DNA from 4 places in the Promicromonospora kroppenstedtii genome. Region 1 is predicted to be linked to each of the others. Evidence: riboswitches for the same ligand, from Rfam matches in the RefSeq annotation. Region 1 holds a riboswitch; each other region holds the start of a gene.
The links. A riboswitch is a leader RNA that binds a small molecule or an ion and turns the genes downstream of it on or off. The one in region 1 is predicted to bind cyclic di-AMP.
Positions count from the first base shown of each region.

Region 1 (7,751 bases):
GGCCGGGGCGGTCACGCGGAACAGCCCGCTGGGCGCTCCCGACCGGCTGCCGGTCTGGTGGCTGCTGGGCGGGTTCGCCGTGGGCCTGGTGGTGACGCTGCTCGCGTCGTGGCTGCCGACCCGGCGCGTGGTCCGGGTGAGCCCGCTGGCGGCCCTGCGGCCCGACGGCGTCGTGGACGCGCGGACCGGCACCGGCCGCGTCCGCGTGGTGCTCGGGGCGGTGCTCCTGGCCGGCGGGGCGGCGTTGCTGGCGGTGGCGGCGGTCCAGGACAGCGCGGTGAGCATGGTGGCCGGGGGCGCCGCGCTGTTCGCGGGCGTGCTCCTGTTCGGCCCGCTGCTCGTGCCGCGTGTGGTGCGCGGGATCGGGGCGCTGCTCGGAACCGGTGGCCGGCTCGCGACCGAGAACGCCGTGCGCAACCCGCGGCGCACGGCCACCACGACGGCCTCCCTGCTGGTGGGCGTCACCCTGACGACGGCGGTGCTCACCGGCCTGGCTACGACGCGCGCGTCCGTGGACGCGAACCACGGCACCGCGCACCCGCTCGACGTGGCGCTCACGTCGTGGGACGGGCCGCTCGACGCCGATGTGCTGGAGCAGGTGCGTGCGACGCCGGGCGTGGGCCAGGCGATCGTGGTGGAGGGGGTGCTGGTCGAGGTCGGTCGGGGGGCCGGCGGCGGGGCTGGTCAGGACGGGGCGGACCGGCCGTTGCTGCTGCTCAGCGCGCCCGACGCCGGCCTGGTCGCCCGCGACGGCGGGACCTTCGCGGCGGTCGGACCGGGCACGGTCGCGCTGGACGCGGACGTGTACGGCGACGACCCCGCGGACGTGCTCGGCGACCCGGTGACGGCGCAGGCTGTTGCCGGGGACGGTGCCCCGGAGGTGGAGCTGCAGGTCACCACGGGCAGCGGCTGGGGCGGCGCCGGCCTGGTCGCGTCCGGCACGCTGGCGGCCCTCGGTACGCCCCGGCCGCACGCCGTCTGGGTGCGCGCCGCGGCCGACGCCGACCCGGTCGCCCTGGTCGGCGCCCTGGAGACGCTGGCGGACACGGTCGGCGCCGACGTCGACAACGGGCTGCGGGCCGAGGCCGCCGACGACCAGATGCTGGGGATCATCACGGGCGCGACGCTCGGGCTGCTCGGCATCTCCGTGGTGATCGCCCTGGTCGGCATCGCGAACACGCTGGGGCTCTCCGTGCTGGAGCGGGCCCGGGAGCACGCCGTGCTGCGGGCGCTCGGGCTCACCCGCAGGCAGCTGCGCCGGATGCTCGCAACCGAGGCGGTGCTGCTGTCCGTGACGGCCGCCCTGCTCGGCACGGTGCTGGGCGTCGGGTTCGCCTGGGTGGGCTACGAGACGTTCGTGAAGGCTGCCCTCGATGCCGCGACCTGGCGGATCCCGTGGCTGGAGCTTGCCGCCGTCCTCCCGGTAGGTGTCCTCGCGGGCCTGCTGGCCGCGGTCCTCCCGGCCCGCCGGGCTGCCCGAGTCACCCCGGCGGCGGCCCTGACCCTCGACTGACCTCGGGTCCGGGCCGCTGGGCAGCCTGGCTGCCGGCAGGCGGACGGAGCCACGACGTCGTCAGGTCGCCGGGGTCTCCAGGACCGCCATCGCTGCGGCGCGGCCGGGGATGCCGCTCACTCCCCCGCCGCGGCGGGCGCCCGCGCCGGCCAGCAGCACCCGCGGGTGCGCCGTCGCGACGCCCCAGCGACCGGCGGGACTGCTGGCGGCGCCACCGGCCCGGCCACCGCCAGCCCCGGCGACGCCGCCAGCTCCGCCGTCCCCGGCCCCGGCGCTGCTCCCGTCCTCCGCGAACGGCCAGCTCAGGTCGCGGTGGAAGATGTGCCCGCCCGGCAGCCCGACGTCGCCCTCCAGGTCGACCGGCGTCCGCACCTCCAGGCAGGGCGCACCGTCGGCGTCGACCGCGAGCACGTCCTCGATCGGCTCGGCCAGCACCGAGTTCAGCGAGGCCAGCGTCGCCGCGAGCGCCCGTTCACGGGCGCCGTCGGGGTCCGCGCGGAAGAGCCGGGCCGGCATGTGCAGCCCGAACAGCGTGATGGTCTGCGCCTCGGTCCCGGCCAGCGCCGGGCCGAGGATGGTCCGGTCGGACAGCGTGTGGCAGTAGATCTCGCTGGGCGGCAGGTCGGGGATGCGCCCGGCGGCGGCCTGCGCGTAGGCGTCCTGGAGCTGGGTCAGCGACTCGTTGACGTGCAGCGTGCCGCTGAACGCGGCGACGGGGTCGACGTCGTCCCGCAGCCTCGGCAGCCGGTCGAGCAGCATGTTCACCTTGAGCTGGGCGCCCTCGGGCCCCGGCCCGGCCACACCGGCAGGCCCGGGCCCACCGGCCACCACCCCCGACGCGGCCCCCCGCCCGGCCCCCGACAGCAGCCGGTCCAGCTCGGCCGGCGCGCAGCCTGCGAGCACGTGCCCGGCGGTCACGCCCCGGGTGCGCCCGCCGGCGTCGGTCCAGGCGACCTCGGCGCCCACGGCCCCCGGGTCCACCCCGGTCACCGTGGCCGAGGTGACGATCGTCGCGCCGGCGGCCACGGCGGCGTCGCGCAGGGCGCCCGAGACGGCCCCCATGCCGCCCACGGGGACGTCCCAGTCGCCGGTCCCGTTGCCGATCACGTGGTACAGGAAGCAGCGGTTCTGCCGCAGGGACGGCTCGTCGAGGTCCGCGAACGTACCGATCAGCCCGTCGGTGGCGGCGACACCGCGCACGACGTCGTCGGCGAAGGTGCGGCGCAGCACCTCACCGAGGGGCTCCTCGAACAGGGCGCGCCATGCCTCGGCGCCCACGCCGTCGGTGACGAGGTCGCGGACGGCGGAGCGCGGGAGGAGGGGTTCCGTGAGCGTGGGCGCGAGGCGGCGGGCCACCTCGGCCGTCATCGCGTAGAACCGACCCCAGGCCTCGAAGTCGGCGTCGGACCCGGTGAGCCGGCGGAACGAGGCGCGCGTCGCGGCGTCGTCCTGGGTGTCGACGAGCAGGCCGCCGTCGGCCACCGGGGTGTAGGACGACCACCGCCGGCGCACGAGGCGGATCGGCAGGCCGAGCTCGCCGACCACGCGACGCGGCAGGAGCGAGACGAGGTAGGAGTAGCGGGACAGGCGGGCGTCGACGCCCGCGAACGGGCGGGCGGAGACGGCGGCGCCGCCGACGTGGTCCGCGCGCTCCAGGACGAGGACCGAGCGCCCGCCACGGGCCGCGTAGGCCGCCGCGGTGAGGCCGTTGTGACCGGCGCCCACGACCACGACGTCGTACCGGGCGCCCAGGGCGTCAAGCGTGGAATCGGACATGCACGCCATGGTGGCACGGGGCACTCATTGCCAGGGACGTTCCATCACAAGACGGTATGTGACCTAATCGTGACAATTGCGCGCCGGACGAGTACGGTCGATCTCGCCTCCCCAGCAACGGGTAGGTCCAGGTCCGGACGCCGAACCCTGTCACCGGTCCTGAGCAGCCAGAACGTGACAGGGGCGGGGGAACCAGGTAAGCCGGGCACGCGAGTGTCCTCGGGGTGAAGCCTCCTAGTGAGGCCGGGTGATTGCTCTCCCCATCCGAACCCGACAGCTCACTTCGTAGGCGTCCGAGGAGATCACTGGTGACCGTACTCACCGACCGCACCCACGACTGGGCGGACGACCAGGTAAACCGACCCAGCAACCGGGCGCGGCATCGCGCCGAGGGCCCCGCCCTCACCCCCTTCACCGCTCTGACCCAGACAGCAGCCGAGAACGCCGCCCGTACCGGCGCGATCGCGGTAGTCACCTCCGGCATGCTCGCGTCGGTCTTCACCCAGACCGCCCACACCGCTCCTGCCGAGTCCCACACCCAGACCACCCTCGCCAACAAGACGTTCGACAGCACGGCCCGCGCGGGTCTCGCCGAGAACCTCGTGACCAAGGTCGAGGTCGCGCAGGACGCCGACTTCTGGGCCGAGCAGGGCCGCGTCAGCGTGACCCCGTACGCCGAGACCAAGGCCGGTATCGCCGAGGCCAAGGCGAAGGCGGAGGCCGAGGCGCGCGCCAAGGCCGAGGCAGAAGCCAAGGCGAAGGCCGAGGCGGAGGCGAAGGCCGCCGCTGAGGCAGCGGCCGCCGAGGCCGAGGCGGTGGCCGCGGCCGCCGCGTCGTCCGCGGACCTGGGCCAGCAGGCCGTCAACCTCGCCCTCGAGTACGTGGGTGTGCCCTACGTGTGGGGCGGAGCCTCCCCCAGCGGCTTCGACTGCTCCGGGCTCATCCAGTACGTCTACGCCCAGCTCGGGATCAGCCTCCCGCACAGCTCGGCCTCGATGTCGACGGTCGGCTACCAGGTCTCCGCCGCGGAGGCCCAGCCGGGCGACATCGTCTGGACGTCCGGCCACGTCTCGCTCTACGCGGGCGACGGCATGGTCGTCGAGGCCCAGCAGGAGGGCGTCCCCGTGCACTACACGGAGATGTGGCAGAACAACCCGGTGTTCATCCGGGTGACGGGCTGACCTGGCGCCCAGGCACCACTCGCAGGACGCAGCGCCCGTCCGGCCGCACCGGGAGCACCTCCCGGACCGGCCGGACGGGCGCTCTGCTTCGTCGCCCCGTCCGGTAACGTCCCCGGCGTGAAGATCCTCGTACCGGACGTGCCCTTCGACCTCGACTTCCCGTCCCTGCTGCCCGACGGCGGAGCCTCCTTCGCACCCGGCGGCACCGACACCGTGGCCACCTACGTGATGACCGAGCCGATCCCCGCCGAGCACACCGACGCGGAGCTGCTCGTCACGTGGTCCAGCCCGCCCAAGGTCGTGGCCGACGCCGCGGAGCGTCTCACCAAGCTGCGCTGGGTGCAGACCCTGTCGGCGGGCCCGGACGTCGCGCTGCGCTCCGGGTTCGCGCCCGACGTCGTGATCTCGTCGGGCCAGTCCCTGCACGACGACACCGTGACGGAGCACGCCCTGGCCCTGATCCTGGCGTCGGTGCGCCGCATCGACGCGTCGCTGACGGCGCAGCGGGAGCACCGCTGGGCCAAGGAGATCGCGTTCGCCCAGGCTGACGGCGTGACCGGCCGCGAGTACACGCTCGACGGCGCGCGCGTGACCATCTGGGGCTTCGGCTCCATCGCCCTCCGCCTGGCACCGCTGCTGACCGCGCTGGGCGCGCGCGTCACGGGCGTCGCCTCGCGTGCGGGCGAGCGCTCCGGGTACCCGGTGGTCGACGCCGGCGGCCTCGACGCGCTGCTGGCCGAGACCGACCTGCTGGTCTCGCTGCTGCCGGCCGTGCCCGCCACGCGGCACATCCTCGACGCCCGGCTGCTGAGCCTGCTGCCCCCGACCGCACGGTTCGTCAACGTCGGCCGCGGTGCGACCGTCGACGAGGCCGCGCTGGAGGACGCCCTGCGCTCCGGCCGGCTCGCGGGTGCGGCGCTGGACGTCATGGAGACCGAGCCGCTGCCCGCGGACTCCCCGCTGTGGGACGTGCCGAACCTGATCCTCACGCCACACGTCGCGGGCGGGCGGCCCCGCGGCGCGGCCCGCTTCCTCGCCGAGCAGCTCACGGCCTGGCGCACGGGCGGCGCCCTCCGCAACGTGGCCCCCCGCTGACCCGCCCTCCCTCCTGTTGAGTGCTGGCTATTTGTTGTTCCGGGAGCTCGGAAACAACAAATGGCCAGCACTCAACGGGAGGTGCGGGGGGTCAGAGGCCGCGCGGGCGGGGCTGGCAGACCGGGCAGCTGAACGACGACCGGTTCATGAACGCGTCCCGGCGCACCAGCGCGCCGCAGCGGCGGCACTCCTCGTTCTCCCGCCCGTACACGGCGAGCGACCGGTCGAAGTAGCCCGACTGCCCGTTCACGTTGACGTACAGCTCGTCGAAGCTCGTGCCGCCCTGGACCAGCGCCTCGCGCATCACCTCGGCCGCCGAGTCCAGCACGCGGCGCACGTCCGCCGCCCTGAGCTTGTCCGTGGCCCGGGCCCAGTGCACCTGTGCCCGCCACAGCGCCTCGTCGGCGTAGATGTTGCCCACGCCGGACACCACTGTCTGGTCCAGCAGGGCGCGCTTGACCTGCGTCCGCCGACGACGGACCCGGCTCACCAGGGCGTCCAGGTCCAGGTTCGGGTCGAGCAGGTCGCGGGCGATGTGCGCCACGGGCCCGGGCAGCACGGGCAGGTCGGAGCCGTACCCGGCGGGGACGGTCGCGCTCGCGCCGTCGGGCACGAGGTCCTGGACGCTCAGGTGCCCGAACGTGCGCTGGTCCACGAAGTCGAGGTACCGCGCGCCCGACGGCGCGTCGTCCAGGTGCAGGCGAACCCGCAGGTGCGGGTGCTTCCAGTCGTCCTCGGGGCTCGCGGCCCCGTACGGGGTCGGCGCGGCTTGATCGCCGGTCACCGCGTCGACTGCGATCGACGCGTCGACCGCGATCGCCGGGTCCGTGGCGGGTGCCGGTGCGGCCTGGGTCGATGTGTCCGGGGCCGAGCCGGTGGATTCCGCCGCGGACTGCGCCGGATCCTCGCTCGCCGTCGCGCCGCGCACCAGGAGCTGGCCCGACATCCCGAGGTGCGCGAGCAGCGCGGCGACAGGGCGGGTCTCGGCCGGCGCCGAGGGCCCGACAGGCGCTGCGGGTTCAACACTCGCTGTGGGCTCAACAGGCGCCGTGGGCTCGACCGGAGGGTTGGGCCCAGGCTGCGGGTCGCCGGGCTCCGTCAGCGGCAGCCAGAGGAACTTGCCGCGGCGCACGGCAGCCGCCAGCCGCCGTCCGGCGAGCTGGTCGCGGAAGGAATCCGGTCCGCCGTCGTGCCTGCGGACGCTGTACTCGCGGAAGACCTCGACGTCGCGCACCGTCGCGCCGACGACCAGGCGGTCGAGACCGTCGCGGACGGTCTCGACCTCGGGCAGCTCAGGCACCGGCGGCCGGCGCCTTGCTCGCGGCGGACCTGCCGTCGGCCTGCTTGTTCTCGGCCGGCTTGTTCTCGGCCGACTTGTTGTCAGCAGCCTTGCCGTCGGCGTCCGCGCCGGGCAGCGGGAACTTCTCCAGCAGGGCCCGGTAGGTTTCCTCGGCGGCGCCCTGCTCGGCGTGCTTCTTCGCCGTGCCGGAGCCGGACCCGTAGGTGACACCGTCGATCACGACGGTGGAGTGGAACACGCGCGCGTGCTCCGGGCCCTCGAAGGTGGCGATGTAGTCCGGCGAACCGAGGCCGCGCTCGGCGGAGGCCTCCTGCAGGGAGGTCTTCCAGTCCAGGCCGGCGCCCAGGCCGGCGGCGACGTCGAGCGTCGAGTCCACCAGCCGGTGCACCAGCTCGCGCGAGGTCTCCAGGCCGTGCGACAGGTACGTCGCGCCGATCAGGGCCTCCACCGTGTCGGACAGGATCGAGTCCTTTTCGAAGCCGCGCGTGCGGATCTCACCCTTGCCGAGCAGCACGTACTTGCCCAGGCCGAGGTTCCGCGCCACCGCAGCGAGGGCGCGCTGAGACACCGTGGCGGCGCGCATGCGCGCCAGGTCGCCCTCCGACTGGTCCGGATGACGCCGGTACAGCGCCTCCGTGACCACGAGCCCCAGCACGGTGTCGCCCAGGAACTCCAGGCGCTCGTTGGTGGGGATGCCCCCGGCCTCGTGCGCGAACGACCGGTGGGTCAGTGCCAGCACAAGAAGCTCGGGGTCCAGATGGACCCCGAGCTTCTCGAGCAGCGCGGTAGGTTCCGGCCTTGCCGGCGACGTCCCGCCCTTGGCCACGTCAGCCCGCGTGAACGGTCTTCAGGGCGTCGCGGTACGTGCGGCCCTTGTAGGTGCCGC
Region 1 covers NZ_JBIRYI010000015.1:20,465-28,215, reverse strand. The annotation lists gene ACH47X_RS21580 (FtsX-like permease family protein) at 1-1,513, shown strand, start outside; gene ACH47X_RS21575 (phytoene desaturase family protein) at 1,574-3,289, opposite strand; cyclic di-AMP (ydaO/yuaA leader) riboswitch at 3,445-3,596, shown strand; gene ACH47X_RS21570 (C40 family peptidase) at 3,598-4,470, shown strand; gene ACH47X_RS21565 (NAD(P)-dependent oxidoreductase) at 4,588-5,565, shown strand; gene mutM (bifunctional DNA-formamidopyrimidine glycosylase/DNA-(apurinic or apyrimidinic site) lyase) at 5,657-6,865, opposite strand; gene rnc (ribonuclease III) at 6,858-7,646, opposite strand; gene rpmF (50S ribosomal protein L32) at 7,693-7,751, opposite strand, start outside.

Region 2 (7,751 bases), on a different contig from region 1:
GGCCACGAGCACGACGAGCGCACGTTCGGTCCACAGTGCGGGGTCGCCCACGATGAACCCGAAGATGACGACCAGTGCCGCGAGCACGAGGACGGCCGGGACGAGCGGCCTGGCGATCCGGTCGGCCAGGCGGGCGCGCTCGCCCTTGCGGGCGTGGGCCTGCTCGACCAGGTGGACGATGGTGGTCAGCGAGTTGTCCCGGCCGGCCGCCGTGGCCTCGATCTGCAGTGCGCCGCGCCCGTTGATCGAACCGGCGGGGACGACGTCCCCCGGACCGACCTCGACCGGGATGGACTCGCCGGTGATCGCGGAGGTGTCGATGCTGCTCGTTCCGGTCACGACCACGCCGTCGGTCGCGACCCGCTCGCCGGGCCGCACCACCAGGATGTCCAGCTCCTGCAGGTCGGCGGCGGGGATGGTCTTCTCCCCGGACAGCCGGGAGATGGTCGCCGTCTGCGGGATCAGGGACAGCAGCGCCCGCAGCCCGTCGCGGGCGCGGTCCATCGCCCGGTCCTCCAAGGCCTCGGCGATGGAGAACAGGAAGGCCAGTGCGGCGGCCTCACCGACATGCCCGAGCAGCACCGCGCCGACGGCGGCGATCGTCATCAGCAGGCTCACGCCGAGGCGCCCGCGCACCAGCCGCAGGATCGCCCCGGGGACGAAGGTCCAGGCCCCGGCCAGCAGGGACAGGGCGAGCACGACGACGGAGGCGGTCGTGACGCCGGCCCGCTCCAGGGTGTAGCCCACCGCAAGGAACACGCCGGAGGCGATCGGGAGCAGCATGCCCGGGTCACGCCACCAGGGGCCTGCGTCCTCGTCGCCGTGCCCGTGGTCGTCGTGCTCGTCATGGTGCTCGTCGTCGCCCGGGCCGGGCCGGCCGGAGACGTCGCGGACGGGGAGCGCGGGCCCGTGCTGCCGAGGAGTCTCCTGGGGATCGGGGCCACAGCAGATGTCGTTCACCGCAGCACCTCCCGGGCCTCGCGCCCGAGCTCGGCCGCAGCCTCGGCAGCAGCGTCAGGCACGGTCTCCGCCCCCGGCCCGCAGCACAGCGGGACGTCGCAGTTCTCGTCCGCGCACGGGGCGCCGTCGTCGACCGCGAGGACGGTCTTGACCAGCTCGCCGATCGCGCGGGTCAGGTGCGGGTCGGCGATCTCGTACCGGGTCTGGCGACCCTCCGGCGTGGCGACGACGATGCCGCACCCGCGCAGGCACGCCAGGTGGTTCGACACGTTCGAGCGGGTCAGACCCAGGTCGCGGGAGAGCTGCGCCGGGTACCCGGGTGCGTCCAGGAGGGAGAGCAGGATGCGGGAACGGGTCGGGTCGGCCATCGCGCGGCCCAGTCGGTTCAGCACGTCCAGGCGCGAGGCTATGGTCAGCATGGGCTGACCATACAGTGTGTGCTGACCATTCGGGAGCCTCTGGGGCTGGGTCGGCACCCTGCCAGACTGCCCGGATGTCGTACAGCAGGATCTCCCTCGACGGTCGCCTCACGGTGATCGCCGGCCCGCAGCCGCCGTCGGACGACGGCTTCCGCTCCGATCGGATCCAGGTCCTGCACTGGCGCGTCGACGAGCCCTTCAGTGACGACGGGACCCACCTTCACCGGACGAGTGACGAGGTCTACGTCGTGATCGAGGGCGCCATCGAGCTGGAGGTCGCCGGATCGCGGGTCACGGTGGCGGCCGGTGAGGCGGTCACCGTCGGCGCGGGCGTTTCCCATGCCCTCGTCGCCGTTCAGTACCCGGCCCGGGGCCTGACCATCCGTGGTCCCGCGGTCGACGACAAGGTGGTCACCGACCGCTAGTGCGTCGCCAGCCGCTCCAGCAGAGCCGCGCTCCGGGCCAGTACCGCCTGCTCCTCGTCCGTGAGCTCGGCCTCGATGGCCTGCGCCAGCCAGCCCGCCCTGCGGCCGCGCTCCGCCTCGAGTGCGGCGCGGCCGGCGTCGGTCAGCTCGGCCAGTGACTTGCGGCCGTCCGTCGGGTGCGCCCGGCGGGTGATCAGGCCTTGCTCCATCAGCAGTCCGACGACGCGGGCCATCGACTGCGGGCGTACACGCTGGTCGGCGGCGAGGTCGCTGGTGGTCATGGCGCCGTCGCGATCGAGCGCGCCGAGCACCGCGATCTGGCCGAGCGGGATGCGGTCCTCGTGCTTGACGCGCCGGGTGAGCTTGCCCATCGCGGTACGCAGCTCGGCGGCGGTGGCGGCTGACTCCGGGGTGGGCACAGGTCAGTTTACCTTTTCGGTCCCCAGGAGAACTGTGCACCTAACCTGTACACCTAAACTGCACAGTCTTGCTGTATGGTTTGGCGCTGTCGGGCTCAGCGCCAGCGTCGTCGCAGCCGTGCCCGGCACACGACAACGGGAAGGACTCCCATGTCCGCAACAACAGCCGGAACCGTCAGCGCCGCGATCGAGACGGTGCGAGCCCGTCGGGTCCTCGACAGCCGGGGCAACCCGACGGTCGAGGTCGACGTCGTGCTGACGGATGGATCCCTGGGGCGCGCGATGGTTCCCTCGGGCGCCTCGACCGGTGCCCGGGAGGCCCTGGAGCTGCGCGACGGCGACCCCGCGCGCTGGCACGGGAAGGGCGTGGACCGCGCCGTCGGCCACGTCAACGGCGAGATCGCGGCAGCGGTGCGCGGCCGGGACGCGGCGGACCAGGCCGGCCTCGACGCCGCCCTGATCGAGCTCGACGGCACGGCCACGAAGTCGCGGCTCGGTGCCAACGCCATCCTCGGCGTCTCGCTGGCCACCGCCAAGGCCGCCGCCGTGGCCCACGGCCAGCCCCTCTACCGCTACCTCGGCGGGGACGCCGCACACCTGCTGCCGCTGCCGATGATGAACATCGTCAACGGCGGCGCCCACGCCGACAACCCGCTGGACTTCCAGGAGTTCATGATCGCGCCGCTGGGCGCGGACACCTTCGCCGAGGCGGTCCGCATGGGCAGCGAGGTCTTCCACACCCTGCGCCGCGACCTGCTGGCGGCCGGCCACTCCACGGGCGTCGGCGACGAGGGCGGGTTCGCCCCCGCGCTGCGGACCGCCGAGGAGGCCCTCGACTTCGTGGTGGCCGCGATCGAGCGCACCGGCTACCGGCCCGGCGTGGACGTCGGGCTGGTCATGGACCCGGCGTCGTCGGAGTTCTTCCGCGACGGGGTGTACGACTACGCGGGCGAGGGCGTGCACCGTACGCCCGCCGAGCACGCCGACTACCTGGCTGGGCTCATCGACGCCTACCCGGTGGTGTCCGTCGAGGACCCCATGGCCGAGAACGACCTGGACGGCTGGCGCGCGCTCACGGCCCGCGTCGGGGACCGCTGCCAGCTCACCGGCGACGACGTCTTCTGCACGAACGAGGCGCTGGTCCGCGAGGGCATCCGGACCGGCGTCGCCAACTCGGTCCTGGTCAAGGTGAACCAGATCGGCACGCTGACCGAGGCGCTCGCGACGGTGACCACCACGCACGAGGCCGGCTGGACGGTCGTCATGTCGCACCGGTCGGGCGAGACCGAGGACACGACCATCGCGGACCTGGCGGTGGCAACCGGCTGCGGTCAGATCAAGACCGGCTCGCTGTCACGGTCGGACCGGACGGCGAAGTACAACCAGCTGATCCGGATCGAGGAGGAGCTGGGGGAGTCGGGCCGTTTCGCGGGTCGTTCGGCGCTGGCGCGGGCGTAACCACGCCCGGGGCGCTCGATCGAGACGGTGTACCTCATCGCGAGTCGTCCGTCACCGCAGCCTTCCGACGCCGCCGCGCCCCCGCCGACCGCGGCGGCGTCTTCCGCATGTGGTCGCGCGCGCGCCCGAGGATGTCGGCGAGCGTCTCGACGTCGGCGCGGGACAGCGGGGCGAACAGCAGGTCGTCGAGCAGGCCGACGTGGCCTGGGAAGACCTCCGCGAGCACGGCGCGCCCGTCGTCGGTGATGGTGACGGTGACGCCGCGCTCGTCGTCCGCGGACTGCGAGCGGGTCACGAGGCCCCGCTTCTCGAGCGCCTGGGCCTGGTAGGTCAGCCCGCTGCGGCTGTAGACGACGCCGTCGGCGAGGTCGGTCATCCGCCGGCTGCCCGTCGGGGCGTCCCCGAGGGTCGCCAGGAGCTGGAACTGGACGTAGCTGAGGTCCCCGGCCTCGCGCAGCTGCTGCTCGACGGAGTGCTTCAGCAGGCTGCTCGCCTCGATCAGCGCGAAGTACGCGCCCAGCTGCGTCGCATCGAGGGGCGGTGGTGTCGAGGTCACGTCGCCAGCCTAGCCAGCGCGTCCGATGCTTCCAACTCGAAGTACTTGCTTCCAATTTGAAGCAGTGCTAGCGTGCTCGACAGTTGCTTCGAATCCGAAGCACATGACCGAAGGGAACGGCATCATGAAGGCAGTTCGGTTCCACGAGACGGGCGGCTCCGAGGTTCTGCGCTACGAGGACGTCGACCGGCCGGTTCCCGGCGCCGGCGAGGTGCTCGTCCGCGTCGCCGGTTCGGCGTTCAACCCGGCCGACGGCGGCATGCGCGGCGGATTCCTGCCGATCCCGATCGCGCTGCCGCATGTCCCGGGCTACGACGTCTCCGGCACGGTCGACGCGCTCGGTGACGGGGTGGACGGCCTCGCCGTGGGGCAGGATGTCGTCGGGTTCCTCCCGATGACGGCCGACGGCTCGGCGGCCCAGTACGTCGTCGCGCCGGCCGACGCCCTGGTCGCGGCCCCGACGCGGATCCCGCTGGCCGACGCCGCCGGGCTGCCGTCGGTGGGGCTCACCGCCTGGCAGGCACTGTTCGAGGCCGGCGAGCTCCGGGCCGGTCAGCGCCTGCTGGTCAACGGCGCCGGTGGCCCGGTGGGCGGCTACGCCGTGCAGCTCGCAAAGCATGCCGGCGCGTACGTCATCGCGACGGCCAGCCCGCGCAGTGCCGAGATCGTCCAGGCGGCCGGGGCGGACGAGATCGTCGACCACACGGCGGGCCCGGTGCTCGACGCGGTGACCGAGCCCGTCGACGTGCTGCTCAACCTGGCCCCGATCACCCCCGAGGGGTTCACGGCCCTGGCTGCCCGGGTCCGCGACGGCGGCGTCGTCGTCTCCACGACGCCGAGGGTGCAGACTCCTGGCGACGAGGGGCGGGGCGTGCGCGCGGCGACAGTATTCGTCCACCCCGACGCCGAGGTGCTCTTGGGCCTGGTCGCCCTGGTCGACAGCGGCGACCTGCGCGTCGAGATCGCCCGGCGCGTGCCGCTGGACGAGCTGCCCGCGATCCACGATCAGGCCGACGCGGGGCAGGTCCACGGCAAGGTCGTGGTGGTCCCGCCCGCCGTCTGACGGGACAGCCCACATCCGGCCTTCGTTACTATTTCGTGACATCTTTGCCAGAGCGGGGTACATTCGTTGCGGCCCGCAGCACCGCGGGACGTCCCGGCGGGCGCCGAGCCCTGTCACCGCCGGGGGTACCGACGAACCACATGACAGGGACGGGGGACCCACTTTTGGACACCTAGGTGTCCTCGGGGTGGAGTCGTGCGGTTTCGGCCGCCGGCCGGGTCAGTCTCCGACCCGAACCCGACAGCTAACCTCGCAGGCGCCGGGAGATGCTCCATGCCATCGACTTTCCCCGGGCGCGCACGCGTCCCCGGTCAGCCAGTCCTGCCGTGCCGCGCCCGATCCCGGGGAACCCGATGAGGCACGGGCGCGAGCGGTCCCTGCCGGAGCCCACGGGGCGTGCGGCGCGACGGGCCGGCGGGCGCCACAGCAAGGGCCGGCACGCCGCCGCCCCGGTGCGGCACCCGCGCCCGTCGGTCCGGGGCCGGCTGCCGCTGAAGATCGGTGTCGGCCTCGCGCTGGCCTCGACGACGTCGTTCACCGCCGTCTCCTTCGGGGCGCCGACCACGGGCGAGATCGCCCTCGGGGGCGACGCCGCCGCGGCGGCCGACGGGCAGGGCACGCAGAGCGCGGCAGCGGCCGCGCTGGCCGACCGGCAGAGCGGCGCCTCACGGAGCCAGGAGCGCTCGTCGCTCGGGGCGTCCGCCGGCGTGACCGTTCCCCGGGACGCGGTGCTCCCGGCCGAGGAGGCTTCCGCGGTGGAGGTCGACGCCCCGCCGGTGCTGCCCGGCTGCGACGGCGTGGCCACGGGCGCGGGCACGAACGGCCAGATCCCGGCCAGCGAGCTGTGCGACCTGTGGGACGGGTACCCCGCCATCCGCGCGGACGCGGCCGTGGCCCTGGCCCGCCTGAACCAGGCGTACACCGAGCAGTTCGGCGAGGCGATCTGCATCACCGACGGCTACCGCAGCTACGCGGCGCAGGTGACGGCCAAGGCCGCCAAGCCCACGCTGACGGCGACCCCGGGCACGTCCAACCACGGCTGGGGCCTCGCGATCGACATCTGCGCCGACGGCTACGCCGGCGACCGCTGGGACTGGCTCAAGGCCAACGCGCCGGAGTTCGGCTGGGACAACCCGGGCTGGGCGCAGGCGGGCGGCGTCGGCCCGTACGAGCCGTGGCACTGGGAGTTCACCGCCGCGGTCGCGCAGAAGGGTCAGTGAGGCGCGGCGCTCACCGCGCGCCCGCCTGAACAGTGTGGTCGGCAGGATGTCAGGTGGTCGGCAACCCGGGTTGCCGACCACCTGACATGCTGCCGACCAGCCGACCACCCCGCAGCCCACGCGCGCAGCGCCACCTCAGCCGAGCGCGTCCCGCAGCCGCGCGGCGTAGGCCCGGCGCCGCTCGACCGGGAGCCAGTCCGGCTCCGGGAGCGTGCCGTAGAGGTCGTCGCCGGGGTAGCGCGGGAAGAGGTGCTGATGGAAGTGCCAGACGTCCTGGTTGCCGGCGGGCTCGTTGTGCTGCCGGGTCGAGACGCCCGCGCAGTCGTAGGCGGTGCGCATCACCCGGGCGAGCAGCCGGGTCGCGTCGAAGACCGCGTGACCGTCCGCGGTCGGCAGGTCGTAGAGGTTCTCGTGGTGCGCCACCGGGATGATCAGCACGTGGCCGGGGTTTCGCGGCCACCATCGGGGCGCGATGATCGCGAAGACGCGGTCGTTCCGGTAGACCACCTCGGCCTCGCGCTCCGCGGTGAAGTCGCAGAACGGGCAGTCGTAGCCAGCGGGTTCGTGGTTGTGCAGGACGTGCCTCCCGGCAGTCGAGTGCGCGGCGGACGACGTCGGCGGACGCCTCCTGTCCGCGCTGGGCTCGCCAGCGTACTGCGGGCCGTTTCACCCGGGCGCGAGCCGGGCGCCGCACCCGTACCGTGGGCGGCATGACCGATGATGCGGCGCTGATCTGGTTCCGGCGCGACCTGCGCGTCGCCGACCAGCCGACCTTCCTCGCCGCGGGCCAGGGCACCCCCGCGCTCGCCCTGTTCGTGCTCGACCCGCGCCTGCTCGGGCCGGCCGGGGACGCGCGCCTGTGGTTCCTGTACGGGTGCCTGCGCGACCTGGACGAGAGCCTGGGTGGCCGGCTCCTGGTCGTCAAGGGCGACCCCGTCGAGGTCGTGCCCCGCGTCGCGGAGCAGGTCGGCGCGGGGACGGTGCACGTCGCCGCCGATTTCGGCCCCTACGGCCAGGCCCGGGACAACGACGTCGAGCAGGCGCTCGCGAAGGCCGACCGCGAGCTGGTGCGCACCGGCTCGCCCTACGCCGTCGCGCCCGGGCGGGTGCTGTCCGGGGACGGCGGCCGTTACCGGGTGTTCACCCCGTTCAGCCGGGCCTGGGCCGACCACGGCTGGCGCGCCCCCGCGGACACCGACGCCGGCTACCTGGACTGGATCGACCCGGCGAC
Region 2 covers NZ_JBIRYI010000007.1:214,141-221,891, reverse strand. The annotation lists gene ACH47X_RS13295 (heavy metal translocating P-type ATPase) at 1-960, opposite strand, end outside; gene cmtR (Cd(II)/Pb(II)-sensing metalloregulatory transcriptional regulator CmtR) at 957-1,379, opposite strand; gene ACH47X_RS13285 (cupin domain-containing protein) at 1,454-1,804, shown strand; gene ACH47X_RS13280 (MarR family winged helix-turn-helix transcriptional regulator) at 1,801-2,223, opposite strand; gene eno (phosphopyruvate hydratase) at 2,374-3,681, shown strand; gene ACH47X_RS13270 (MarR family winged helix-turn-helix transcriptional regulator) at 3,716-4,237, opposite strand; gene ACH47X_RS13265 (NADP-dependent oxidoreductase) at 4,362-5,300, shown strand; cyclic di-AMP (ydaO/yuaA leader) riboswitch at 5,420-5,571, shown strand; gene ACH47X_RS13260 (M15 family metallopeptidase) at 5,654-6,520, shown strand; gene ACH47X_RS13255 (HIT family protein) at 6,656-7,096, opposite strand; gene ACH47X_RS13250 (cryptochrome/photolyase family protein) at 7,231-7,751, shown strand, end outside.
Region 2: another riboswitch for cyclic di-AMP. It lies ahead of ACH47X_RS13260 (M15 family metallopeptidase); the one in region 1 lies ahead of ACH47X_RS21570 (C40 family peptidase).

Region 3 (7,751 bases), on a different contig from region 1:
AGGTGCCGGCGTCGCACGTGGCGAGCACCTCGCCACCAGACAACGCCAGGTCCGGGCCGACGTCGAAGCGGCGCAGGTGCTTGCGCTCGCTGTCGGCGACGTAGAGGGTGCGCTCGTCGGCGGAGAAGGCGAGGCCGTTGGGACCGGCGAAGTCGTCGGTGACCCGCGTGACCGAGCCGTCGAGGTCGCGGCGGTAGACGTGGGTGCCGCCGATCTCGGGGACGGCGGCGAACCCCTCGTAGTCGCTCTGGATCCCGTAGGTCGGGTCGGTGAACCACACGCTCCCGCCGCTGTGCTCGACGAGGTCGTTCGGGCTGTTCAGGCGCTTGCCCTCCCAGCGGTCGGCCAGCGTGGTGACGGAGCCGTCCGGCTCGGTGCGGGTGACCGACCGGCTGCCGTGCTCGCACTGCAGCATGCGGCCCGCGCGGTCGACGGTGCGGCCGTTGGCGTAGCCGCCCGGGCTCCGCCAGACGCCGACGCCGCCCGTGGCCTCGTCCCACGCGAGCACCCGGTCGTTCGGGATGTCGCTGAACAGCAGGGTGCGCCACGCCGGCGAGTACGCCGGGCCCTCGAGCCAGCTGCCCTCGTCGTAGAGGACGTCGGCGAACGTGTCGCCGCGGACCGGGGCGAACCGCTCGTCGTGGCGCTCCCACCGGGCACGGATCTTGCTCAGGGTCACAGCTGTCTCCTTCGTGGTGGACGACCATGCGGTTGCTGCCAGGGCGGCCGTGGTCCTGGCAGCAGGTGCATGGTCAGTTCGTGGTGGCCGACAGCACCTCGTCGGCCGTCGTCACCTCGATCAGCGGCGCGTACAGCCGCATGATCTCCAGGGCGCGCTCGTGGTTCTCCGGCGTCGAGCCCGCGCAGGCGTCGGCGACGACGAGCACGCGGCGGCCGGCGTCGGCGGCGGCGAGCGCCGTCGAGATGACGCAGCAGTCGGTGGCCACGCCCGCCAGCACCAGCGTGCCGGCGTCGCGCGTGGCGGCTGCGAGCTCGGGGCCCCACTTGCCGAACGTGGTGCGGGTGACGACGGGCGCGCCGCCGGCGACGACGTCGGCCAGGTCGGTGATCTCGTACAGCGGGTCGTCCTGCGGCACGAGCGCAAAGGGCCACTGGTCGAAGTAGGCGCGCCAGGCGCCGTCGGGCACGGCGGGGGCGACGTAGCGGGTCAGGACGGTGCGGCCCGCGAACGCGGGCAGCAGGCGCCGGGTCCCGGCCAGGGCGCGCGGGTAGTCGGGGGAGGCCCAGGGGCTGGGCGGGACGGCGAACACGTCCTGCATGTCGATCGCGACCAGGGCGGCATCCGGCCCGACGCCGCCCGCCCCGACCGGCGCCCCGGGAGCACCAGAGCCCCCGTTCACCGCTCCTCCTGCCGCCGCACCGCGCGGGCGCTCAGCAGGAGCGTCCCGACGAAGCCGAGAGCCAGGGCGACCAGCACGCCGAGGTTGGCGAACGCCCAGTTCCCCTCCACCCCGCCGAAGGGCCCCAGCAGGTAGCCCTGCCAGGCCAGCCAGGGTGCGTAGGTGTTGGTCACCAGCCCCCAGCCGATGGCGGTGCCGACCACGACGAGCAGCACGGCGGGCCAGTTCACGGACCCGTACCGGCCGGCGGGCTCGTAGAGGTCGGCGTCGGCGTAGTCGCGGCGGCGCAGCAGGATGTCGGCGAGCAGCACGCCGCACCAGGCGGCGACGGGGACGCCGAGAGTGATGAGAAAGCCCTGGAAGGGACCGATGAACGAGTCGGCGACGAACACCACGTAGATCGCGCCCACGACCATGAGCGCGCCGTCGATCGCGGCCGCGACCCAGCGCGGGGCGGGCAGGCCGAGGGACAGCAGGGCGAGGCCGGAGGAGTAGATGTCGAGGGCGGCTCCGCCGATCAGCCCGGCCAGCGCCACCACCGCGAACGGGATGAGGAACCAGGTGGGCAGCAGCGTGGACAGGGCGCCGATCGGGTCGGCGCCGATCGCCTCGTTCAGCACGGGGTCGGAGCCGGCCAGCAGCAGGCCGAACACGAGCAGGACGACGGGGGCCAGCGAGGCGCCGAGCGTGGTCCAGCCGACGATGCCGGGGCCGGAGGCGGAGCGCGGCAGGTAGCGCGAGTAGTCGGCGGCCATGTTGACCCAGCCGAGCCCGAAGCCGGTCATCATGAACACGAGGCCGCCGATCACCTGCGGGCTGCCGCCCGCGGGGATCGCGGCGACAGCCGCCCAGTCGATGTGGTCGGCCACCAGGATGATGTAGACGACGGTGAGCACGGCGGTCAGCACCGTGATGACCACCTGGAGCCGCATCACGAGGTCGAACCCGAAGACGCCGGCGACCACCACGATCCCGGCCACGACGATCAGGGCCACGACCTTGGTGACCGTGCCGCCGCCCCAGCCGAGCGTGCCGAGCACCGTGGACGTCGCCAGGGTGGCCAGGGCGACGAGCACCGTCTCCCAGCCGACCGTGAGGATCCACGACAGCAGCGAGGGCAGCTTGTTGCCCCGCACGCCGAACGCGGCCCGGGACAGCACCATGGTGGGCGCCGAGCCGCGCTTGCCCGCCAGCGAGATGAACCCGCAGAAGAGGAAGGACACCACGATGCCGACGACGCCCACGACCACGGCCTGCCAGAACGACACGGCGAACCCGAGCAGGTAGGAGCCGTACCCGAGTCCCAGCACGGAGACGTTGGCGCCGAACCAGGGCCAGAACAGGTTGCGTGGCGACCCGCGCCGCTCGGCCTCGTCGATGGTGTTCAGTGCATTGGTCTCGACGCTCGTGGGTGAGCTCATGGTGGCGATCCTGCCACCCGGTGCCCCGTGAGGGCGAGGGTGGGGCCGTGGGGGGACACGCGAAGGGCCCGCACCGAGACGGTGCGGGCCCTTCACGTGAGGAGCCGGGGTCGGGCGGGGCCGACCTGCGGCGTCAGCTGATCCGGAGGTAGACCGGGCTGTCCTGCCAGATCTTGGACTCCCGGACGGTCTGGCCGGGAACCGGGGCCTCGATCTGCATGCCGTTGCCGGCGTAGATCGCGACGTGGCCCGGAGACCAGATGATGTCGCCCGGCTGTGCGTCGGCGGCCGAGACCTCGGTGCCGGCGTAGCGCTGCTCGGCCGAGGAGTGCGGCAGGGTGATGCCGATCTGGGCGTAGACGTAGGACGTGAAGCCCGAGCAGTCGAACCCGGCGGGCGTCGAACCGGCCCAGACGTAGGGGACGCCGATGTACTGCCTGGCGATGTCGACGATCTTGGACCCGGAGGAGGCGGCCGGCGCTGCGGCCTTCTTCTCGGTCTTCTCGGCGGCGGGGGCCGCCGTCGTCTCGGCCTTGGCGGGCTCCGCCTCGACGACGGGCTCCGGCTCGGGCTCGGGCTCCGGCTCGGGGGCCGGCGTCACCTTGATGGTGCCGGTCTCCAGCGTGAACTCGCTGTCGGAGGCGACCTTGACGGCCGGGGCGGTGTCCACCTTGGCTGTTGTCAGCGCGGCGGTGGCCACGTCCGCGGTGGTCGACTCCTGGGCGGCGTCGCGCACCGCGTCCTTGACGGCCTTGAGCTCGGCGGTGGTGGCCTGGGGCTCGTCCGCCGGTGCGGCGTGGGCCGGGGCGGCGAGCAGCGAGACGAGGAGTCCCGATCCGGCTGCGACGACCGCGCCACGGCGGGCGGTCGCGGAGATTCCGCGCGCTGCGGCACGCGAGAACGGGGTCAGCGGGGTGATGGGCGGGTGGGCAGCACGATGGCGCCCGGGCGTGCGTGTACTCACAGCATTTCTCCCGGCGCCTACGAGGTGAGCTGTCGGATTCGGATCGGAGAATGACCCGGCCGCGTCGTGCTGGTTGCGGCTTCACCCCAAGGGCACCTCGCGGTGCCCACGTACTTGGTTCCCCCGTCCCTGTCATCTGTTCAGAGCAGATCTCGCGGTGGTGACAGGGCTCGGCGTCCACCTCGAGTGCCCACGGAATTCCCCGCGAGCCGGACCGACGGTAACGAACCTCGGCCCGAAAGTCACGATCGCGTTACGGACGACTCGGACAGGCGATGGATCTATTGACCGTAATGTCCGACCTGCGCTAAACGGTGGGCGCCGCCCGGAGTCCGGGCGGCGCCCACCGGGCCGAAGGTCCCGACTAGGACATCCGTCCAGGTCGCACATTGTGGTTGCGGGCGAAGAGATTGCTCGGGTCGTACTGCTCCTTGACCCGCGCGAGCCGCTCGTAGGTCGACTTCGGGTAGACGGCTGTGACGTCGGTCTCATCGGCCGTCGTGAGGAAGTTCGCGTACGCACCGCTGAGGTGCGGAGCGAGCCGGCCCCACAGTCCGTCGAGCACCGGCCGGGCGGCCTCGATCACCGGCGCCGGGCCTCCGGTGAACGTCGTGACCATGAGCTCCGCCTCCCGGTGGGCGTAGGCGGTGGCGTCGCTGGGCACCCGGGCCGTGGCGCCCCCGAGGCTCCGGATCGAGATCGACGGCGCCCCTGCCGACGTGCCGACCTCGGCCAGGATCCGCAGGGTCTCCCGGACCGACTCGTGGTCCACGAGGCCGTCGTGCGCGATCACGTGGATGCCGGGCGGCGGCGTGCCGCCCTCCACCAGGACGTCCGCGTAGTCCATCAGCGCGACGTCGTCCGCGACGACCGTCCCCAGCCGGCGGATCGGGTCGAGCGCCGCCGCGGCGGCGTCGGGGTCGTCGCCGTCGAACGCCACGTGCACCTCCACCGGGGCCTCCGGCCCGCCCGCCTGCGGGTTGGCGAGGTTGGCGATGGACGTGACCTCCTCCGGGGCCGTGCGCAGGTAGTCCGCCCAGCCCTGGAGCACCGTGGCGGCCTCCCTCGCGGGGAACGACACCTTGCCGAAGAAGACACGCGTGGTCCGGTGCGCCGCGAACTCGAACGACGTCACGACGCCGAAGTTGCCACCGCCGCCCCGGATCGCCCAGAACAGGTCCGGGTGTTCGTCGGCGCTCGCGGTCACGACCGCGCCGTCCGCGGTCACCACCTGGGCGGCCACCAGGTTGTCGAGGGCCAGGCCGTGCTTGCGGACCTTCCAGCCGATACCGCCGCTCAGCGTGAGCCCGCCGACGCCGACGCTCTTGGTGTCGCCCGACGAGATCGCCAGGCCGTGCGGCGCCAGAGCCTCCGCGACGTCGCCCCAGTGGGCGCCGCCACCGATCCGCACGAGGTGCCGCTCGGTGTCGACGACCTCCACGGTCGCGAGCGGACTCAGGTCGACGACGATGCCGCCGTCGTTGGTGCTGAAGCCGGGGAAGCTGTGGCCGCCGCCGCGGACCGAGAGCGCGAGCCCGGAGCCGGCCGCGAAGCGGACGGCCGCCTGCACGTCGGCCACGGACTTGGGGCGCAGGACGTAGGCCGGACTGCCGACCACGAGCCGCGAGCGGGCCACCGACTCGTAGTCGGCCGCGCCCGGCTCGATGATGTCGCCGCCGAAGTCACGGCGGAGGGTGTCGAGTGCTGAGGTCATGACGTTTCCTTCCAGGCGGGGGTGCCGAACGAAGGATTGACTCGACGGGGGCGGAAGTTGTGACCGGGGGGCCGTGTGGCCTGGCTCACGCCGTTCCGGGGCGGACGGCGGACGGCGGCCACCCCCGGGCACGCCGGCGCGCGCCGTGGTGTGCTGAGCGGGGCTGTCTGTCTCCTCACATCATGACGATGCATGTAGTCGCCCGGGGCAACCATGGGATAGGACTGAAGGAGACGGCAGGTGCCGTCCGGACCAGAGCGAGGAGAGCACGATGACGAGGGACCGGTTCCAGGGCAAGGTAGCGATCGTCACGGGAGGCGGCAGCGGCATCGGCGCGGAGATCTCCCGCGAGCTCGCCGCCGAGGGGGCCTCCGTGGTCGTGACCGACATCAAGCTGGAGTCCGCGCAGTCCGTGGTGGACCAGATCGTCGCGGCCGGCGGCACGGCGGCGGCGTTCGCGCAGAACACGGCGAAGGCCGAGGACTCGAAGGCCGCGGTGGACTTCGCCGTCGGCCGGTACGGCGCGCTCCACCTCGCCGTGAACAACGCGGGCATCGGCGCGCCGCCCGCCAAGATCGGCGAGTACGACGTCGCCGCCTGGGACCGCGTGCGCGCGGTCGACCTCGACGGCGTCTTCTACGGCCTGCGCTTCCAGCTGCCCGCCATGGTCGAGGCCGGCGGCGGCGCGATCGTCAACATGGCTTCCGTGCTCGGCTCGGTCGGCATCGCGGAGAACGCCGCGTACGTGGCGAGCAAGCACGCGCTGGTGGGCCTGACGAAGGTGGCCGCACTGGAGTACACCGAGCAGGGTGTGCGCACCAACGCCGTGGGCCCCGGCTTCATCGACACCCCGCTCGTGCGGGCCTCGCTCAGCCCGGAAGCGCTGGCCGCGCTGGAGAACGAGCACGCCACCAAGCGGCTCGGCACGGACAAGGAGGTCGCAGCGCTCACGCTGTTCCTGCTGAGCGACGAGGCGTCCTTCATCTCGGGCAGCTACCACCTGGTCGACGGCGGCTACTCGGCGCACTGATGGCCCCGGGGCTCAGACCCCGTCGGCGGGAGCCGGTACCGGAGCGTCCTCCGGTGCCGGCTCTTTCGCGTCCTTGTCCTTCGTCGTGCCCTTAGCGGACCGGTCCGTCCTGTCGCCGTTCTCGTCCTTGAACACGTTGTCGAGCGTCACGACGAACGTGGTGAAGAGGGTCACCAGGATCGCGATGACCCACAGCACCCACTGCAGGAACGGCAGGGGGATCAGCGACCCGAGCCACCAGAAGACCCAGGCGATGCCACCGCCGACCACCACGATCATGATCGCGCCGATCACCTTGCCCGCGTCCAGCCTGCGGCGCGGCCGCTGCTTGGCGGTGGTGCGGCCGCCGACCGCGCGGCGGGCGGCGCGGACCGCGAGCTCGTTGATCGAGTCCTCCAGGGCGTCCCTGCCCTCGCCCGCCGGCATGTCCCGGTGGATGGTCACGAGCCGGTGCAGCTTGCGGTCCGTGCCGGGCACCACGCCCAGGAACGCCGCGAACGCCGACACCACGGCACCGAGCGCGGGCAGCCCCACCGACAGGATCGACACCATCTCCGAGGTGATCACGGCGCAGAGCCTATCCACGTGGGGGTGAGTTTCGCCCCAGAAGTCGCAAGGCGCCCCCAGCAGCCTCCGCCAAAGGTCGTAGACGGAGTGCCTGCCTGCGGGCGATGTGCTCGACCGTGCGGCCGGACAGGCTGGTCACGTCCGGAAAAACACCCCCGGACCAGCCCGAACACCTGCCGAGCGCGAGGAGCGCGACGATGTTCTCGACCCACGACCACACACCCACCGAGCGGCCCGACGGCGCCCCACCGCGCCGCGCCCGCCGCGCCCTCGCGGCCCTCGGCGTGCTGACGGCGCTCGTCCTCGCCGGCGCGCCCGCCGCCGCCACAGCCGCCACCGCCGCTGAACCGCCGACGCCCGCCCCGCCGGTCAGCGCCCCGGCCGGCGAGCACGACCTGGTGGCGTCCGACGTCGACGCCTGGCTCGACGGCCTGCTGCCGGCCGCGCTGGAGAGCGCCGGCATCGCGGGCGGCGTCGTCACGGTGGTGCACGACGGCGAGATCCTCACGACGCGCGGCTACGGCCACGCCGACACGGGCACCACGGGCGGCGACGCGGTGCCCGTCGACGCCGAGACGACCCTGTTCCGCCCCGGCTCCGTCTCCAAGCTGTTCACCGCGACCGCGGTGCTGCAGCTCGTCGAGAGCGGCGACCTCGACCTCGACACCGACGTGGCGGAGTACCTCGACTTCGA
Region 3 covers NZ_JBIRYI010000001.1:367,205-374,955, forward strand. The annotation lists gene ACH47X_RS01645 (SMP-30/gluconolactonase/LRE family protein) at 1-679, opposite strand, end outside; gene ACH47X_RS01650 (cysteine hydrolase family protein) at 753-1,361, opposite strand; gene ACH47X_RS01655 (purine-cytosine permease family protein) at 1,358-2,782, opposite strand; gene ACH47X_RS01660 (C40 family peptidase) at 2,916-3,746, opposite strand; cyclic di-AMP (ydaO/yuaA leader) riboswitch at 3,747-3,902, opposite strand; gene ACH47X_RS01665 (FAD-binding oxidoreductase) at 4,111-5,460, opposite strand; gene ACH47X_RS01670 (SDR family NAD(P)-dependent oxidoreductase) at 5,732-6,490, shown strand; gene ACH47X_RS01675 (hypothetical protein) at 6,503-7,057, opposite strand; gene ACH47X_RS01680 (serine hydrolase) at 7,255-7,751, shown strand, end outside.
Region 3: another riboswitch for cyclic di-AMP. It lies ahead of ACH47X_RS01660 (C40 family peptidase); the one in region 1 lies ahead of ACH47X_RS21570 (C40 family peptidase).

Region 4 (7,751 bases), on a different contig from region 1:
CGGCTGGAGCTCCTGCTGCACGTTCTCGAACCGCTGGCCCTGCTCGCTGTGCGCCTTGAGCCGGTTCTCGAACTCGGCCTGCGTGCGCAGCTCGTCCTCCGTGGGCCAGAGGCCGATGCCGAGGATGAGCAGGAACGTCACGACGCTCACCGCCATGACGAGCGGCACCAGCAGCTGCATGGTCGAGGCTCCCGTGGGAACGGTGTCGACCGGGTTGACCACGGACACGCCGGCCATGCCCGTGTAGTGCATGCCCGTCACCGCGACACCCATGACCAGCGTGGCCACGATGGTGGCGAGCGTGCCGCGGATGTGGACGGTGCACCACAGTGCGGCGGTCGCTGCGACGATCGCGATGACGATCGAGGCGATGACGTAGACCGGGTTGTAGACGACCTCGGCGGACATCTCCATCGCCTCCATGCCCATGTAGTGCATGGCGGCGACGCCCGCACCGGCCAGCGCGCCGCCGACAAGCATCGCGGGCAGCTTGCGCTTGCCGAGCTCGGTGATGAACAGGCCCGCCCCGACGACGATGATCGCGATGGCAGCGCTGAGGAGGGTCTCAGGGATGTTGTAGCGGATGGTCACGCCCGAGGCGGAGAAGCCGAGCATGGCGACGAAGTGCATCACCCAGATCCCGGTACCGCCCAGTGCGATGGCGCCGAAGACGAGCCACGCCGCGCGCGCGCCGCCCGCAGCCGCTCGGGCTCGGGAGGTGCATGCGAGGCCCGTCGCTGCGCCGGTGCACGAGATCGCGAACGCCAGGATGGGCGTCACGATTCCGAAGGTGAAGTGGTCGATCAATGGCATCTTGTTGAACAGCCCCTCAAAATGGTTCCCTCTGTTGCGGAAACGTTACAGAGCCCCCGTGCACCGGACAATAGGCAGAACTCCCCGTCGAAGGGGTATTGCGGACGTGATCAGCCTGGTCAGATGCGCTCGACGAGGTAGTCCACGCACTCGGTGAGCGCGGCTACGTCGTCGGGCTCGACGGCAGGAAACATGCCGACGCGGAGCTGGTTCCGCCCGAGCTTGCGGTAGGCGAACACGTCCTGGACGCCATTGGCGCGTAGCTCGGAGAGTACCCGTCCGGCGTCGATCTCGTCGGCCAGGTCTATGGTGCCGACCACCGTGGACCGCTCCTCCGGGCGGGCCACGAACGGCGTCGCCCACGGGCGCTTCTCGGCCCAGCCGTAGAGGATCTCGGCCGACGTCGCGCACCGCTCGGCCGACCACTTCAGGCCGCCCTGCGCGAGGAGCCACTCCACCTGGTCGGCCAGGAGCAGGAGCGTCGCCACGGCGGGCGTGTTCAGCGTCTGGTCCAGGCGCGAGTTCGTGATCGCCGTCGTGAGCGACAGGAACTCCGGCACCCAGCGGCCCGAGGCCTCGATCCGGGCGGCCCGCTCGACGGCGGCAGGGGACAGCACGGCGAGCCACAGGCCGCCGTCGGCCGCGAACGCCTTCTGCGGGGAGAAGTAGTAGGCATCGGTCTGGCGCAGGTCCACCGGCAGCGCGCCGGCCCCCGACGTCGCGTCCGTGAGCACGATCGCGCCGTCCGGTCCGGACGGGCGCAGCACCGGGGCCATCGCGCCCGTCGAGGTCTCGTTGTGCGGCGTGGCGTAGGTGTCGACGTCGTCGGCCGGCTCGAGGTAGGCCACGGCGCCCGGCTCCGCGGTGATCACCTGGGAGGGGTCGAGGAACGGGGCGCGCGACGTGGCCGTGGCGAACTTGCCGCCGAACTCGCCGAACGACGCGTGCTGCGCCTTGCGCTCCACGAGGCACAGGGTGGCCACGTCCCAGAAGGCGGTCGCGCCGCCGTTGCCGAGCGTCACCTCGTAGCCGTCGGGCGCACCGAGCAGCTCCGTGACACCCTCACGGATGCGGCGAACCAGGTCCTTCACGGGTGCTTTCCGGTGCGACGTACCGAGCACGTGGGCGTTCGCCACGAGATGATCTACCTGTCCCGGGCGCACCTTGGAAGGGCCTGAGCCGAAACGGCCGTCGGTGGGCAGCAGGTGTGTCGGGATTGTCAGTGGCACAGAACTAGACTAGAACCTGGGCCGACGCCCGGGGCGCCGAGCCCACGGGCGACTGGGCGGCTGCGCGCATGACGGGAGCTGACGTGACGGATCTGATCGACACCACCGAGATGTACCTCAAGACGATCTACGAGCTCGACGAGGAGGGCATCACCCCCCTGCGCGCGCGCATCGCGGAGCGTCTGGGGCACTCCGGACCGACGGTGTCGCAGACGGTCGCGCGCATGGAGCGCGACGGGCTCGTGATCGTGACCGGTGATCGCCACCTGGAGCTCACGGAGCTCGGGCACGACAAGGCGATGCGCGTGATGCGCAAGCACCGCCTGGCGGAGCGCCTGCTGACCGACGTGATCAAGCTCGACTGGGAGCACGTGCACGTCGAGGCGTGCCGCTGGGAGCACGTGATGAGCGACCTGGTGGAGAAGCGGCTCGTGGGCCTGCTCGACCACCCGCACCACGACCCCTACGGCAACCCGATCCCAGGCCTGTCGGAGCTGGGCGAGGCCTACACGGACGTGCCGTTCCTGGCCGGTGTGATCTCGCTGCCCTCGGCGTTCGAGGCCGCGGCCAAGAAGGGCGTGAAGGGCGAGCCGCTCGCGGCGTCGCTGACCCGCATCGCGGAGCCCCTGCAGACGGACGTCGAGCTGCTGGCCCGCCTGTCCGACGCCGGCCTCGTGCCCGGCTCGCGGATCACGGCGGAGCTCAGCGACGGTACGTACACGGTGACGGTCGACGGCGCCGGGACGGCGCTCGAGCTGGGCGAGGACCTGGCCCGGCACCTCTTCGTCGCCACCGCCTGATCCGGTTGCCCCGGTAGGTGGCGACGGGGGTGCGAAATGGCCCCTTTTGCCGGAAAGGTGTCACCCTCTGTCCGACACGCCATGACATTCGTTGCCGGAACGTGACATCGGGGGTGACGTCGGGTACGTTCGGACCGCTCCCGCGGAGTTTATTCCGAGGGAGTCTCCGGACGGACGCCGAACTCTGTCACCGGCCGGGGCCCCAAGACGACCGCATGACAGAGGCGGGGGACCCACCATCGGGCGCCAGGGTGCGTCCTAGGGGTGAAGCCGGGCAATCCTTCGGGAGCGCACGGCCGGGTGATTTCTCCCACCCGAACCCGACAGCTGACCTCGAAGGCGTACAAGGAGAGGTACTACGTGACTGCACGTACCACCCGCGCACGCCATCGTGCTGCGCGTCGCCCTGTGACTCCGCTCACCGAGCTCGCCCAGAACGCCGCCGTCGGTCGCCGTACCGCGGTCGCCGCCGCAGGTGGCGCGCTCCTGGTCTCGACGTTCGGTGGCGCGATGGCTGCGCAGGCCGCTCCGCTGGAGACCGGCCCCGCCAAGATGAACTCCGTGGACCTCAACGCGCTGACGTCGCAGGCCCGTGAGTCCCTGTCCAACGCTCCCGTCGTGACCGTCGCGCCCGACGCCGAGCTCAGCGTCGAGAAGTCCGCCGTCTCGGTGGTCTCCGCTGCCGACAACGAGGACTATCAGGCCGAGCTGGCCGCCAAGGAGGCGGAGGAGGCCGCTGAGGCCGCCGCCGCCGAGGCTGCCGAGGCCGCTGCCGCAGCCGCCACTACGGTCTCGACCGCATCGTCCGTCGACGTCCCGGCGTCGGCGATCGGCAACTCCGTGATCTCCATCGCCAGCCGGTACATCGGCGTTCCGTACGTCTCCGGTGGCAGCAGCCCGAGCGGTTTCGACTGCTCGGGCTTTACTTCTTACGTCTACGGCCAGCTCGGTATCTCGCTGCCGCACTCGTCCTCGGCGCAGTCCGGCTACGGCACGCAGGTGCCGGCGTCGGAGGCACAGCCGGGCGACCTGATGTGGACCCCCGGGCACGTCTCGATCTACGCCGGTGGCAACACCATGATCGACGCGTCCAAGCCGGGCACCGTGGTCGACTTCCGCACCATCTGGCAGTCGAACCCGACGTTCATCCGCCTGGGCTGATCGCGGCCACGTAACACCTCGCTGAGCGCCTGTCCGGTCACGACCGGGCGGGCGCTCTGCTTTGCCATCTTTCTGCAGACTTTTTGCCTCCGGTTACCCGATACCGGTGCTCCGCCGGTAGCGTTGGAGGGCAAAGGTGCACTGCCGTAGAAAGGACTGGCGATGACACGATCCGAGGTCGTACTGGTCGGGGTGGACGGATCGGCCGCGAGTCTGCACGCGCTGGACTGGGCTACCGCCTACGCACACCGCGTGGGCTGGGCGCTGCACATCGTGTGCAGCTACTCGTTGCCGTCGTTCACGGCCGCGTCGCTCGACGGTGGGTACGCCGCCCTCGACGACACCACCATCCAGGAGGGCGCCAAGGCGGTCCTGGTCGAGGCGGAGAACCGCGTGGCCGACGCCGGGGTGCGCGCCACGACGGAGGTCGCCACCGGTGACGCCGCCGGCGTGCTCGTGGAGCTGTCCGCCGACTACGGGCTTGCCGTCGTGGGCACCCGCGGCCGAGGAGGTTTCACGGAGCGTCTGCTGGGTACGGTGTCGTCCGCGCTGCCGGCGCACGCGAAGTGCCCGGTGGTCGTGGTCCCGCTGCGGGCAGAGACCAACCGGGGCGTCTCCTGGACCCCGCCGGACCTCAGCTCGGGTGAGCCCGGCACCGCCGCCGGCTCGGCGGACGACGCCGAGAGCGACGTGGCCCCCGGGGCAGCGGAGATCCGGGAGGTGCGCCGCATCGTCGTCGGCGTGGACGGGTCGCCGCAGGCCGAGCGGGCGCTGCAGCATGCGATCGTCCAGGCCAACGCGTGGGGCGCGGAGCTGACCGCCGTCACCGGCGTGCCCGTGGGCAACGCGGGGATGCTGGCGTGGCTGCCGTCGTCGATCGACCGGGAGCAGGTCCTGGCCGACATCGGGGCCGGCATGGACGTGCTCGTCGACCGGTACGAGGCCGAGAACCCGGGCCTGCGCATCCGGCGCATCGTGCTGGACGGCACGGGCGCGGAGCTGCTGACGGAGTTCTCCACGGCGTCGGACCTCGTCGTCGTCGGTTCGCGCGGCCGCGGCGGGTTCCGCGGGCTGCTGCTGGGCTCGACGAGCCAGGCGGTGCTGCACCACGCGGCCTGCCCGGTGCTCGTGGTCAACAAGCACTGCCCGGACTGACCGGGACCCTGAACGTGTCAGACCCTCAGGTCACCGCAGTGACCTGAGGGTCTGACCCGTCAGAGATGGTGCGATCAGGCCTGCGCGGCCTCGGCCGCGGCGAGCAGCACGCAGGTCGCGACGCCGTCCATCGCGGTACGGACTTCTTCCAGCGGGGGCATCGACGGTGCCAGACGCACGTTCTGGTCCTGCGGGTCCTTGCCGTACGGGTGGGTGGCACCGGCGGGGGTCAGGGCGATCCCCGCCTCCTTGGCGAGCTGCACCACCCGGGCGGCCGTGCCCGGTGCGACGTCGAGCGACACGAAGTAGCCGCCCTTGGGCTCGGTCCACGACGCGATGCCGTAGCCACCCAGGCGCTCGGTCAGGATCTCGACCACGGCCTCGAACTTCGGCGCCAGGATCGCGCGGTGCTTGCGCATGTGGTCGCGCACGCCGTCGGCCGAGCCGAAGAACATCGCGTGCCGCAGGTGGTTGAGCTTGTCCGGGCCGATGGAGGCGACCGACAGGTGCTTCTTGAACCACGCGATGTTCGCCGCCGAGCTGCCCAGGAACGACACGCCCGCGCCCGCGAACGTGATCTTGGACGTCGAGGCGAACAGCAGCACCCGGTCCGGGTGGCCGGACTCGGCGGCCAGCGCGATCGCGTTCGGGCTGGTCACCTCGTCGTCGGTCAGGTGGTGCACCGCGTACGCGTTGTCCCACAGGATGCGGAAGTCCGGGGCGGCGGCAGGCATGGAGACCAGTGCGCGGGCGACGTCGGCGCTGATGACCGCGCCGTCCGGGTTGGAGTACGTGGGCACGACCCACATGCCCTTGATCGTGGGGTCGGTCGCGACGAGTGCGGCCACGGCCTCGGCGTCCGGGCCGTCCGCCGTCATCGGCACCGGGATCATCTCGATGCCGAAGGCCTCGCAGATCGTGAAGTGCCGGTCGTAGCCCGGCACCGGGCAGATCCAGCGCACCTTCTCCTCGCGCGCCCAGGGCTTGGGTGAGTCGGGGAAGCCGAACAGCTCGGCGAACGCGACGACGTCGTGCATGGTCGTGAGCGACGCGTTGCCGCCCGCGAGGAGCTGCTCCACGGGCACGTCGAGCAGCTCGGCGAAGATGCGGCGGATCGTGATGCCGCCGTCCAGCCCGCCGTAGTTGCGCACGTCCGTGCCGGTCTCGTCGGTGTGCACGCCCACGCCGGGCAGGGCCAGCATCGGCTCGGCGAGATCGAGCTGCTCGGCGGACGGCTTGCCGCGCGTGAGATCCAGCTTCAGGCCCTTGGCCTGAAGCTCGGCGTAGGCCTGCTGGAGCTGCGCGAGGTCCGGGAGCATGACGGTGTTGTGGGACGACGTCGTAGTGGTCACCCCCGGGAGAATACGCTCAGCCGGCGGCCGGTGACAGCCGTGACCGGCGGCGCTTGCGGGGCGGGGTGACTTCTGCGTCTGGGATGTCTGACGTGTCCGTGGATGGGGCAGTTGTGCTGTCGCCGTCCGACCCGTCGTCGGCCGGCTCCTCGCCGGCACCGCCGCCCGGACCGCCGTCCCGCAGCGCCACCAGGGACTCCTCCAGGATGTCGAGCGCCATCTCCAGCTCGGGCTGCACGATCGACAGCGGCGGCGACAGGCGGATGGTCGAGGCGTGCGTGTCCTTGGCGAGCACACCCCGCTCCAGCAGCGCCTCGCACAGCTCACGGCCGGTGCCGAGCTTCGGGTCCACGTCGACGCCGGCCCAGAGCCCGACGCAGCGCGCGCCGGTCAGCAGACCCTGGTCCACGAGCGCGTCGAGCCGCTCCTGGAGCACCTTGCCCGACGCCGCGGCGCGGGCCTGGTACTGCCCCGTCGAGAGCAGGTCGAGTGCGGCGATGCCGACCGCGCATGCCAGCGGGTTGCCGCCGAACGTGGAACCGTGAGTACCCGGCGTGAGGACGCCGAGGATCTCCGGCTTGCCGACGACGGCCGAGACCGCAACGATCCCGCCGCCGAGCGCCTTGCCCAGACAGACCAGGTCCGGCTGCACGCCCCAGAGCTCGCAGGCCAGGGTGGTGCCGGTGCGGCCGAGACCCGACTGGATCTCGTCGGCGACCAGGGCGATGTTCTTCTCGGCGGTGAGGGCGCGCAGGCCGGGCCAGAAGTCGTCCGGCGGGATCACCACGCCGGCCTCGCCCTGCACCGGCTCCATGAGCACGGCCACGGTGGTGTCGTCGACGGCGTCGGCCACCGCCTGCAGGTCACCGAACGGCACCCGTACGAAACCAGGGCCGAACGGGCCGAACCCGTCGCGCGCGACCGGGTCGTCCGACAGCCCGACCAGGGTGGTGGTGCGGCCGTGGAAGTTGCCCCCGGCGATCACGATCTTCGCCTGGTCCTCGGGCACGCCGCGCACGTCGTAGCCCCACTTGCGGACCGCCTTGATCGCGGTCTCCACGGCCTCGGCGCCGGTGTTCATCGGCACCACGAGGCTGTCCTCGCCGCCGGTCGTCAGTGGGCCCACCACCTCGACGAGCCGCTGGGCGAACTCCTCGAGCCGGTCGTGGTCGAACGCGCGGGACGTGAGGGTGACCTGGCGCAGCTGCGTCATCGCAGCCGCGACCAGCCCCTGGTGCAGG
Region 4 covers NZ_JBIRYI010000007.1:268,759-276,509, reverse strand. The annotation lists gene ACH47X_RS13545 (MHYT domain-containing protein) at 1-780, opposite strand, end outside; gene serC (phosphoserine transaminase) at 933-2,042, opposite strand; gene ACH47X_RS13535 (metal-dependent transcriptional regulator) at 2,126-2,842, shown strand; cyclic di-AMP (ydaO/yuaA leader) riboswitch at 3,008-3,200, shown strand; gene ACH47X_RS13530 (C40 family peptidase) at 3,251-4,003, shown strand; gene ACH47X_RS13525 (universal stress protein) at 4,166-5,158, shown strand; gene ACH47X_RS13520 (aminotransferase class I/II-fold pyridoxal phosphate-dependent enzyme) at 5,233-6,477, opposite strand; gene rocD (ornithine--oxo-acid transaminase) at 6,527-7,751, opposite strand, start outside.
Region 4: another riboswitch for cyclic di-AMP. It lies ahead of ACH47X_RS13530 (C40 family peptidase); the one in region 1 lies ahead of ACH47X_RS21570 (C40 family peptidase).